2 regions of the Synechococcus sp. 'PEA 65AY6A-5F PE A' genome follow, and region 1 is predicted to be linked to the other one. Evidence: predicted binding sites of a transcription regulator. Region 1 holds the regulator's gene; the other holds the start of a gene.
What was found. The regulator NtcA, encoded in region 1, controls nitrogen genes in cyanobacteria. The targets are predictions, from matches to a motif close to GTANCNNNNGNTAC.
Positions count from the first base shown of each region.

Region 2: GG26_RS07510 (ferredoxin--nitrite reductase) is a predicted target of NtcA. The motif match lies at 3,519-3,532, and genes of this name have one in related genera.

Region 1 covers NZ_JAOALE010000033.1:16,600-21,708, reverse strand. The annotation lists gene GG26_RS10825 (M61 family metallopeptidase) at 1-1,486, opposite strand, end outside; gene ntcA (global nitrogen regulator NtcA) at 1,753-2,427, shown strand; gene leuB (3-isopropylmalate dehydrogenase) at 2,543-3,688, opposite strand; gene petD (cytochrome b6-f complex subunit IV) at 3,831-4,343, opposite strand; gene petB (cytochrome b6) at 4,421-5,068, opposite strand.
Region 2 covers NZ_JAOALE010000017.1:44,123-49,231, reverse strand. The annotation lists gene ntrB (nitrate ABC transporter permease) at 1-384, opposite strand, end outside; gene GG26_RS07515 (CmpA/NrtA family ABC transporter substrate-binding protein) at 530-1,852, opposite strand; gene GG26_RS07510 (ferredoxin--nitrite reductase) at 1,914-3,461, opposite strand; gene GG26_RS07505 (CAP domain-containing protein) at 3,654-4,802, opposite strand; gene GG26_RS07500 (hypothetical protein) at 4,819-4,974, opposite strand.

The DNA.
Region 1 (5,109 bases):
CGTTGAAGTTGAGGCCCAGGTAGGGGGGAGGGTTGGGTCGGCTGAAGTGAACCTTGAGGGTGAGGCCAAAGGGGTGGAGGTAGGCGTTGTAGTCTAGCTCTTCCGTGCCGTCCACATAGGCGGCGAAAAAGGGGCTGAGATCGGCGCCGGCTGCCCGCTCAAACGCCTCTTGCAAGTCTTGGTTGCTGTAGCCTTTCTCTGTCCGACCAAAGCGCTGCCACAGATCCCGCAGGGCCGTGTCCAGGGATCCCTGCCCCCCTGAGAGGTGGCGAATGTGCAGATCTAGCAGCCAGCAGACCAAAGCGCCCTTTAGGTAATAGGAAACCTGGCTGTTGAGGCTATTTTCGTGGGGACGGTAGAGCTTGATCCAGGCGTCGAAACTGGATTCTCGCAGCGATTGTACGGCTCGACCTGGAGTGCGCTGCAGCCGGCCAATTTGCTCGGCCAGGATCTTTAAAAAATCTTCGGCGCTGAGGATCCCTGCCCGCAGCAAGATGACATTTTCGTAGTAGCTGGTTGCCCCCTCGCAAAACCACAGACAGTCCACGTAGTTTTCTTGGTTGTAGTTAATTTTCTCCAAAGCCAGAGGGCGCAGCCGCTTGACGTTCCAAGCATGGAAAAGCTCATGGGCCAGCAGCGCCAAAAAGCGGCGGTAGGAGTGGGGCTGATGCAGCTCCAGTCCAGAATAATTGAGGGTGGCACTGTACTTGTGCTCCAGGCCGCCAAATCCCCCGGCTGACAAATGCACAATAAACCAGTAGCGGTCGTAGGGCAGCTCGCCAAAAAACGCCGCCGTGGCCCGGACAATTTTCTCGGCATCGGCCACCGCTTGCTCCAAATTTAGGGTGCCCGCTCCCCAGACCACGAAGTAGTGAGGGATCCCTTCCACCGCAAACGACCGCAACTGGTGCAGGCCCACCTCCACCGGGCTATCCACCAGCTCGTCGTAGTCTGCCGCCACAAAAGACTGGCCGGAAGCAGCATCCTCAGAAGAAGACCTCAAAGGTCGCAAACTGGTGGCGACGTGCCAGTCGGGTTTGGGAGGGATTATCGTCAAGGTGTAGGGCTCCCGCTCGCGACCGGGCACGTAGAGAAAGAGCGCCGCCCCGTTGAAGTAGGCGTGGGTGAGATCCAAATGGTTGGTGCGCACCGTCAGCTCGTAGGCGTAGACCCGATAGCGGATCGCGACAGCCGAACAGCGGGGCGGCTCGATCTCCCAAGTGTGCTTATCTACCTTCCGCCAGGCCAAAGGGATCCCTTGCTCCGTTGCTGCCTGAAACTCTTGCACATGGCGGGCATATTCCCGCACCAGGTAGGATCCCGGCGTCCACACCGGCAGCCGCAGTTGCAGAGGTACTTCTGGATCCACCTCTTGGATCTGTAGTTCCACCTCCAAAAGGTGATTGGCCGGCTCCGGCATCCGCACCGTGAAATGCTGACGGCTTAGCTGAGAAGGGGCGGCAACCCCACCCTGCGCGATCCCCATATAACTTTCCTCGCACCTCCCGCCTGCACCGTCCCAAAACAGTGCGCTAGAGGCATATCTTGGACAGGAGACAAGACTTCAAAGATGTAGCTCCTGCTACAAAGATATCCAAGCAGAGTCTTTTAGCTTAGGATAATCTTGCCGCCGAGGTCATTTTTGAGTCAAGGGTGGCTTGGGTCAATAGCGGGCAGCTCAACCCCGGCACTCCTGGCTGATCTTGTTGGGTTGATTCTAAGGGATAAACTGACCTTAAAAGGTTGAAGAATATGGCAGTGGCCATTGCAGAAAAATCTCTGGTTGCAGCCTTCAAACAGTTGGGAGGGCCTCACCATCCTCCGGTTATCGAAACGTTTGAGCGCGGTAAGACCATCTTCTTTCCTGGGGATCCGGCGGAGCGGGTTTACTTTTTGGTGAAAGGAGCTGTCAAGCTCTCGCGGGTCTACGAAATGGGGGAAGAAATTACCGTCGCTCTCCTGCGGGAAAACAGCATCTTTGGGGTGCTCTCCTTCATCACGGGGCAGCGCTCCGACCGCTTCTATCACGCGGTGGCCTTTACCCGCGTCGAGCTGCTCTCTCTGCCCATCGAACAGGTGGAAAAATCCTTGCGGGAGAACGCTGAGCTCTCCATGTTGCTCCTCAAGAGCCTGTCTTCCCGCATCTTGCAGACGGAGATGATGATCGAGACGCTGGCCCACCGCGACATGGGATCCCGTCTGGTCAGCTTTCTACTGATCCTCTGCCGCGACTTCGGGGTGCCCGGCCCCAATGGAGTCACCATCGATCTCAAGCTATCCCACCAGGCCATTGCGGAAGCGATCGGCTCCACTCGCGTCACCATCACTCGTCTGTTGGGGGAGCTGCGCAAGAAGAACTACATTTCCATCCACAAGAAAAAGATCACCGTCCACGACCCAATGCAGCTTGGCCATCGCTTTGCCTAGGGGGAGAAGCTGCCCCTAGGGCCGTTTCCAGGAATTTACCAGTCGGGACAATCCCTCCCTCTGGGAGAGGAGTAGCCGTGCCACCAGGGCAGGGCAGCGACGAGGGAACCTCCCCTCAACCACCAGGGGCTGAGAGCGATCCTTGGGGGGAGGCTTGCTGCTGGGCCAGAGCAGCCAAGATCTTTTCCCCCATTTCCCGACAGCCGACGAGGGTCATCCCCTCAGAGTAGATGTCGGCAGTGCGGTAGCCCTGGGCCAAAACCGCCTCGACGGCCTGTTCGATGCGGTCGGCAGCCTGGGGCTGATCCAAGGAGTAGCGCAGCAGCATTGCCCCGGAGAGCACCTGGGCAATGGGGTTGGCCTTGTCTTGTCCGGCAATATCCGGGGCTGACCCGTGTACGGGTTCGTACACCCCAGGGCCAGAGGATCCCAAAGAGGCAGAGGGCAACATGCCGATGGACCCGGTCAGCATCGCCGCCTCGTCGGAGAGGATATCCCCGAAGAGGTTCTCCGTGAGAATGACGTCAAACTGCTTGGGCCAGCGCACCAACTGCATGGCAGCATTATCGACGTACAGGTGGGACAGCTCCACGTCGGGGTACTCAGCCGCAATGGCGGTAACCCGCTCCCGCCACAGTTGTGACACTTCCAGGACATTGGCTTTATCCACCGAGCAGAGCTTGCGCCGGCGTTTGCGGGCCAGTTCAAAAGCCACACGGGCAATGCGATCCACCTCCGCCTCGCTGTAGGCCATGGTGTTCACACCCCGCCGGGATCCCTTGGCATCTGTGAAGATCCCTTTGGGTTGGCCGAAGTAGATGCCGCCGGTGAGCTCCCGCACCACCACCAGGTCGATCCCGGCAACCACCTCCGGCTTGAGGGAAGAGGCCTGCACCAGTTGCGGAAAGATCTTCACCGGGCGCAAGTTGGCAAACAGCCCCAGGCCCGCCCGCAAGCCCAACAAAGCCCGCTCAGGGCGCTTCTCCCGCGGCAGGGTGTCGTACTTAAAGTCGCCAACTGCCGCCAAGTAAACAGCATCGCTCTCCTGGGCCATTTTCAAGGTCTCTGGCGGCAAGGGATCCCCCGTGGCTTCGTAGGCGGCCCCGCCAATCAAGCCCTCCTGCCACTGGAGGGAAAACCCCACCTGAGCGGCAACCGCATCCAAAACCGCCCGCCCCACCTGCATGATTTCAGGACCGATCCCATCTCCGGCTAGGGCTGTAATCCGATAGGTTCGGACAGCAGAGGAAGGAACGCTCATGGGCGGTCACAGCAAAAGAATGCGTAGCGATATTACCATCCCTTGGCCCCCAGGTTTGCCGAAAAGTCCCCCACGTCCAAAAAAAGTGCAGCCCGGCCACCGGCCTGCTGCACTCAGAGTTATCAAGCCGATATTCTGCCCTCTAGAACAGGCCCAGGGTGACCCACTTATCCAGAGGCAAGGTGGCGCCAATGCCCAAATAGAGGGTGACCAAGGTGCCGATCAAAAACACCGTCGTCGCCACGGGGCGGCGCAGCGGATTCTGAAACTTGTTGACGTTTTCGATGAAAGGCACAAACAGAAGGCCGACCGGAATGGCCGACATCAGGGCAATGCCCAAGAGCTTGTTGGGAGCAATGCGCAAAATGTGAAACGCGGGGTAGAGATACCACTCCGGCAGAATTTCCAGCGGCGTGGCAAAAGGATCCGCCGGCTCGCCGACACCCGCCGGATCCATGACCGCCAGGCCGACAATCACCCCAATAGTGCCCAGGATCACCACCGGGAACATAAAGAGCAAATCGTTGGGCCAAGCGGGCTCCCCGTAGGTCATGTGGCCCATGTTCTTCTTCAGCTTGGCCAAAACTTTGGGATTGTCTAGGTCAACTTTGCGGGTAATCGCCTCGGTTGCTATCACTTGCTTTGAGACCGGCATAGCCATTCTCCTTGTCTAGGGCAAAAGTTCTGAAAAGATGCATCCAGGGTGCCCGGCTCACAAGAACCGGTTTGGGATCACAAAGGCCCGGAGATGCCCTGGCGGCGGATCATCAGAAAGTGCATCGTCATGAAGACCGCCGTCAGCCAAGGCAACACAAAGGTGTGCAGGCTGTAGAAACGGGTGAGGGTGGCTTGGCCAACTGCCTCGCCGCCGCGGATAAGCTGGACCAGGGCATCCCCCACCACCGGAATGGCACTGGGCACCCCGGAGACGATCTTGACTGCCCAATAGCCCACCTGATCCCAAGGCAGGGAGTAACCGGTAACCCCAAAGGAAACCGTCAGTACCGCCAAGATCACGCCGGTTACCCAGGTCAGCTCGCGCGGCTTCTTGAACCCCCCCGTCAGGTAAACCCGGAAGGTGTGTAGAATCATCATCAACACCATCATGGAAGCACTCCAGCGGTGGATGGAGCGCAGCAGCCAGCCGAAGTTGACCTGGGTCATGATGTAGTTGACCGATTCAAAAGCCTCGGCCACCGTTGGACGGTAGTAAAAAGTCATGGCAAAGCCGGTGGCAAACTGAATGAGGAAGCACACCAGCGTGATGCCGCCGAGGCAGTAGAAGATGTTAACGTGGGGCGGAATGAATTTCCCGGTTGCGTCATCGACGAAAGGCGTGATCTCCAGCCGCTCGTCTAGCCAGTCGTAAACTTTGCTCATGATGCCTGCAATTTTTAGAGTTGGATATCCAGGGCGGGGCG
Region 2 (5,109 bases), on a different contig from region 1:
CCAAATTTGCCAGAACAGCCCTTTGGCATTGCCGCCATAGTCAAAAAAGGGATCTTTAATGAGGGGATCCCAGGTGTCCTGCCAAACTTGGAGAGGCGTGGGCAAATTGGCTCCGGGACGGCTGTAAATGATTTGCCAGAGAATCAGGACGAGCAAAATGGCCGTAGCGGGCAACAGAATGCGACGCAGCGCTTTGTGGATTTGGACTCTTTGCCGCCAAGCAGAAGAAGGTGCAGAACTGGCGGGAGAACCGATTCCGGTACTGGACTGAAGAACAGAACCTTGGCCGGTTTTCAGCAGCCAGTGGCCTAGGCCAACCAGTAGGGGAAGCAGGATCCGAAAGAGGTGGTAGCCCAACTGTAGGGCAGAGTGGAAAATCCTCATGGCTTGCTGGGAGTAAGGTTGAAGTCAACTTAAGAGGATCCCAAGAGAGAAGGGGTTTAAGTTGAACACTCTTTGTGGGGATTCGGGGATCCCTTCTCTCCTGGACAGAGGGTTTGCAGCTAACTTGCTGGGGAAAGTTGGGAAATTAGGCCAGCTTCTTAATCGCCAATTTCTCCAGGTAGGCGGCAGGATTTTCGGGATCGAACTGCACCCCGTCGAAGAAGGTTTCCACTCCTCGAGAGGTGCTGGGGGGAATGGCTGCCCCCTGACCAATGGCTTTGGCAGCTTCTCGCCAGAGTTCTTCCCGATTCACCCGCTCCACCAAGGCTTTGGTATCGGTGTCGGCAGGCAGATAGCCCCAGCGGATGTTTTCGGTCAAGAACCAGAGATCGTGGCTCTTGAAGGGGTAGGAAGCGTAGTTCTGCCAGAACTTCATCAGGTGGGGGCTGTTTTCAACGACCTTGCCGGTGCCGTAGTCAAAAGTGCCCCGAGAACGGCCCAAGATATCGGGCACAGGCACCCCCAGCCAGCGGCGGTCGCCGATGATGCGACACATCTCCTCTTTGTTTTCCATCTGGTCGCACCAGATCTGGGCTTCTAGCACCGCTTTCAACAGGGCAAGGGTGGCTTTCGGGTGCGCATCCACCCAGTCGGCCCGCAGGGCAAAGGCCTTTTCCGGGTGGCCGTTCCACAGCTCGCCGGTGGTGAGGGCAGTATACCCCTCTTTTTGGTTCACCAGCTGGGCATTCCAAGGCTCGCCCACACAGAAGGCTTCCATGGTTCTGGATTTCATATTGGCCACCATCTGCGGCGGCGGCACCACAATGATGGAGACGTCGCTAGTGGGATCGATCCCGCCTGCGGCCAGCCAGTAGCGCATCCACATGTCGTGGGTACCGCCGGGGAAGGTCATCGCACATTTGGGATCTTTGCCGGCAGCTCGAAGCTCGGCAAACTTGGCCTTGAGGGGGGAACTATCCAGGCCGATTTGCAAATCCCGATATTGGTTGGAAATGCTAATGCACTGACCGTCCAGATTGAGACGGGCCAAAATGTACATAGGCACCGGCTTGCCATCGGTAACTTTGCCCGTGGTGATGAGGTAGGGCATGGGGGTGAGGATGTGTGCCCCATCGATGCCACCGGCGGCGGATCCCAGCACCAAGTTGTCGCGGGTGGTGCCCCAAGAGGCCTGCTTGACCACCTCTACGTCCTTCATGCCGTACTTGGCAAAAAACCCCTTCTCTTTGGCAATGATGAGGGGGGCAGCGTCGGTTAGAGCGATGAACCCCAGCTTGGCGCTGGTGGTTTCGGGAGTATCGGCCTGCGCCACCCAGTAGCCCTGCCCCAAGGATTGCGATTGGGCGCGCGGGATCCCAGCCGTGGCCGCCCCAGCCGTGAGAGCAGCCACCCCGGCCAAAAATTGCCGACGGGAGACGGGAGAGGAAGTGCTGAACAGCTTAGACATCGAAACCTCCAAGATTTACAACGACGAAGAAAGAAAAACTTTCAGGACGGCAACAGAACCGCTAGCGGGTTACCAAAACAGAAGCCTGGGCGGCGGACGGATGCTGACGCGGCTTGGCCCCAAAGTGTTCAATGAGCAGCTCCACCAAGACCGGCTTGAGGTCTTCGCAAGGGATCCCTTTGCGCACGCATTCGCCCAGCTTGGCGTCTTTGCCCACCTCTCCCCCCATGTAGATGTCCACGGCCTCCACCACCCTGCCGTCCTTGCGAGCAGTGGTGCCCATAAGGCCGATATCGGCTACTTGGGGTTGGCCGCAGGAGTTGGGGCAGCCCGTCCAGTGGATGCGCACCGTTTGGGGGATCTCCAGCTCCGCCTCCAGCTCCTCCATCAAGGCCACAGCCCGGTTTTTGGTCTCGATAAGGGCAAAGTTGCAGAACTGGTTGCCCGTACACGACACCAACCCCCGCTGCAAGGGCCCTGGGTTGGGGGAGAACTTCTTCAAGAGCGGCTCTTTGAGGAGCGGGGCCACTCGGGAGTCGGGCACATTGGGGATGAGCACGTTCTGCTCCACTGTCAGCCGCAGCTCCCCGGAGCCGTACACCTCCGCCAAGCGGGCCAGCTCCATCATCTCCAGGGCGTTGAGCCGCCCCACCGGCACATGCAGGCCGACAAAGTTGAGGCCCGGCTGCTTCTGGGCATGCACCCCCAGCAGATCCCGCTTGTGCCAGACCACCTCGTCTTTTTCCGCTGCCCTGGGCAGAGGGTGGCCTATCTGGCGCTCCACAGCCGCCCGGAACTTCTCTAGGCCCCACTCGTCAATGAGCCACATCAACCGCGCCTTTTGCCGGTTGGCCCGCAGGCCGTGATCCCGGTAGACCAGCAGCACCGCCTCGCACAGGGGAACTACATCGCGGGGATCCACCCAGACATCTAGGCCAATTGCCTCGGCGCAGCGGCGAGCCGAGAAAAAGCCGCCCACCAGGACGTTGAAGCCCAGGCGGCCATTTTTGAAGGCGGGCACAAAGGCCAGGTCGTTGATCTCGGCATGCACCGAGTTGTCGCGACAACCGCAGATGGCGATGTTGAACTTGCGCGGCAGGTTGCTGAAGGAAGGGTTGCCCTCGCCGTTGTTGGTGATCATGTCCTGCACCTTGCGAGTGAGGCCGCGCACATCGATCAGCTCGTCCGGGTCAATACCGGCCAGAGGGGATCCCGTGATGTTGCGCACGTTGTCCATGCCCGACTGGATGCTGGTCAGGCCTACCTCTTTCAGGTAGCCCAGGATCTGGGGCATTTCCTCGATGGGGATGCCCCGCAGTTGCAGGTTCTGCCGGGTGGTGATGTCGGCTACGCCCTGTTCTCCATAGGGGTGGATGATTGCGCCCAACATCCGCATTTGGCCGCTGGTTAGGATCCCATTGGGCAGGCGCAGCCGCAGCATGAACTGACCTGGGGTGCGCTTGCGAAAGAAGATCCCCAGCCACTTGAGGCGGTGATCCCGGTCGTCTTCAGGAATGTTCTCCCAACCCATCCGGGCAAACGCCTCCAGCTCGGCCTTGACCGCCAGCCCATCCTTTTCGCTTTTGAGGCGTTCAAATTGGTTCGCCATGATCGCTGCCGTGGGGTGAACACTGGCTACCCTAGCGATGACGAACCGTTAACTTTGGTATTGGCAGTTACACTTTGTAACAGGTTATGCAGTTTTGTCATTCTCGAATTGCGCTTTATGCATAAAGTCAGGCTTCCAGGAGCAGCAGACCCCTCTTTCCCCTTTGGGAAAGGGGCTGGGGGTGAGGAAAAGCTAGTTGAGAGGGTTGAAAGAGTTGAAAGGCTCCATCTGCCAGAGCAGACGGGGCGGGATCCCCAGCCCTTCAGTGAGGGGTGCGGGCCGTTGGGAAGTTTGGGGATCGCAGTCGTAGAGAGCGGTGGTGTAGCGGTAGCTGCGGGGGGGGCCACCGTTGAGGCGAATGCCGCTAATTTCAAAGGTGTAGTTGCGATTGGGCTGGATCGAACCCACGGAGTAGGTCAAAGTTTCCAGGCCAAAGGCGGGATCCCCAACCCGGATATCTCCAACGGGCACCGGCTCACCTGTGACGGCATCGGTGATGCGGATTTGGGCTTGGCTGAGGTCAGACAGGCCGCCGCGGCTGGGCACCGAGAAAGACCAGCGGTAGGCAGACAAGGGCTGGCCGGAAAACCCTTCTAGGCGGTAGAGGTAGCCGTCTTTCTCCGGGAAGGCGATGAACTCTGGATCTGGCACCGACTCGTCAAAACCGAAGATCCAGTTGGCGTTGGCCTGGGTCACCCGTCCAGCCCGTGGGTCAAAGACAATGCCGTAGGCCCCCTGGGCGTACTGAGGATACAGGTTCCAGCGGCGATGCCCCACATCCACAAAGTTTTCTCGACCTGGCTCGGCAAAATAGATGTCCACCTGCCGCGCCAACACCCGGCCTGGATCGGGGCCGTTCAGCTCTAGGATGGGCCCAACCGCCAGGTTGCTGAAGCGGGATCCCGCCTCCCCAGCAGGGGTAAAGCAGCGCCAAGAGGGGGGCGGCTGGTGGCTGAGGGCGCCATTGGCCACCTGCATCAGGGCCGCCTGCTGAGCGGCCTCCAAGAATTCGGGATTGAGCTTCACCGGCGGCAACTCGTGCAACAGCCGCAGAAAGTTGAGCCGATCCATCATCTTTTGGGCTGCTGCCGGGGTGAGGCGACCGGGATTGCAGGTGGCAGCCTGAGGCTGCTCGGCATAGATGGGGCCGGCAAAGCTGCGGGTCTGGCGATCCAACTGGCACAAGAAACCGGCGATGGGCAGCTCCCCTGCCGGAGGGGGCCCCACCGCAGTAAGGGATCCCTCCCCACCGCCGCAGGCTGCCAACAGAAAAAGGCAGAGCAGACTCAAAACCATCCCTGCCCAGACTTGCTGCAAACTGGGCAGCCGCTGCCAAGGCATGCAAGATCCTGTGGGCTTACCGACCAGCGGGGGTGGGAGTGGGCGTGAGGCTGGGGGGACTGACGGTGCTGCTGCTACCCTCGTCGCAGGCAGACAACAGTCCCAGGCACAGGAACAGGGCCAGAGCCCCCAAGAGCTGGCGGCTCACCTTGTTGAGTTGGAGTGCGGCCATCGCAACAAACCTCCAAAACGCTGCCAGGTTTGACCCTGTTCTATCACCTGGCCCAACAAGTTGCTGTGCCGAGACTTCTGTCGGCAAGGGCAGAACTCGAACCCCAGTCAAGAAATGCTCACCCAACTCAGCCGG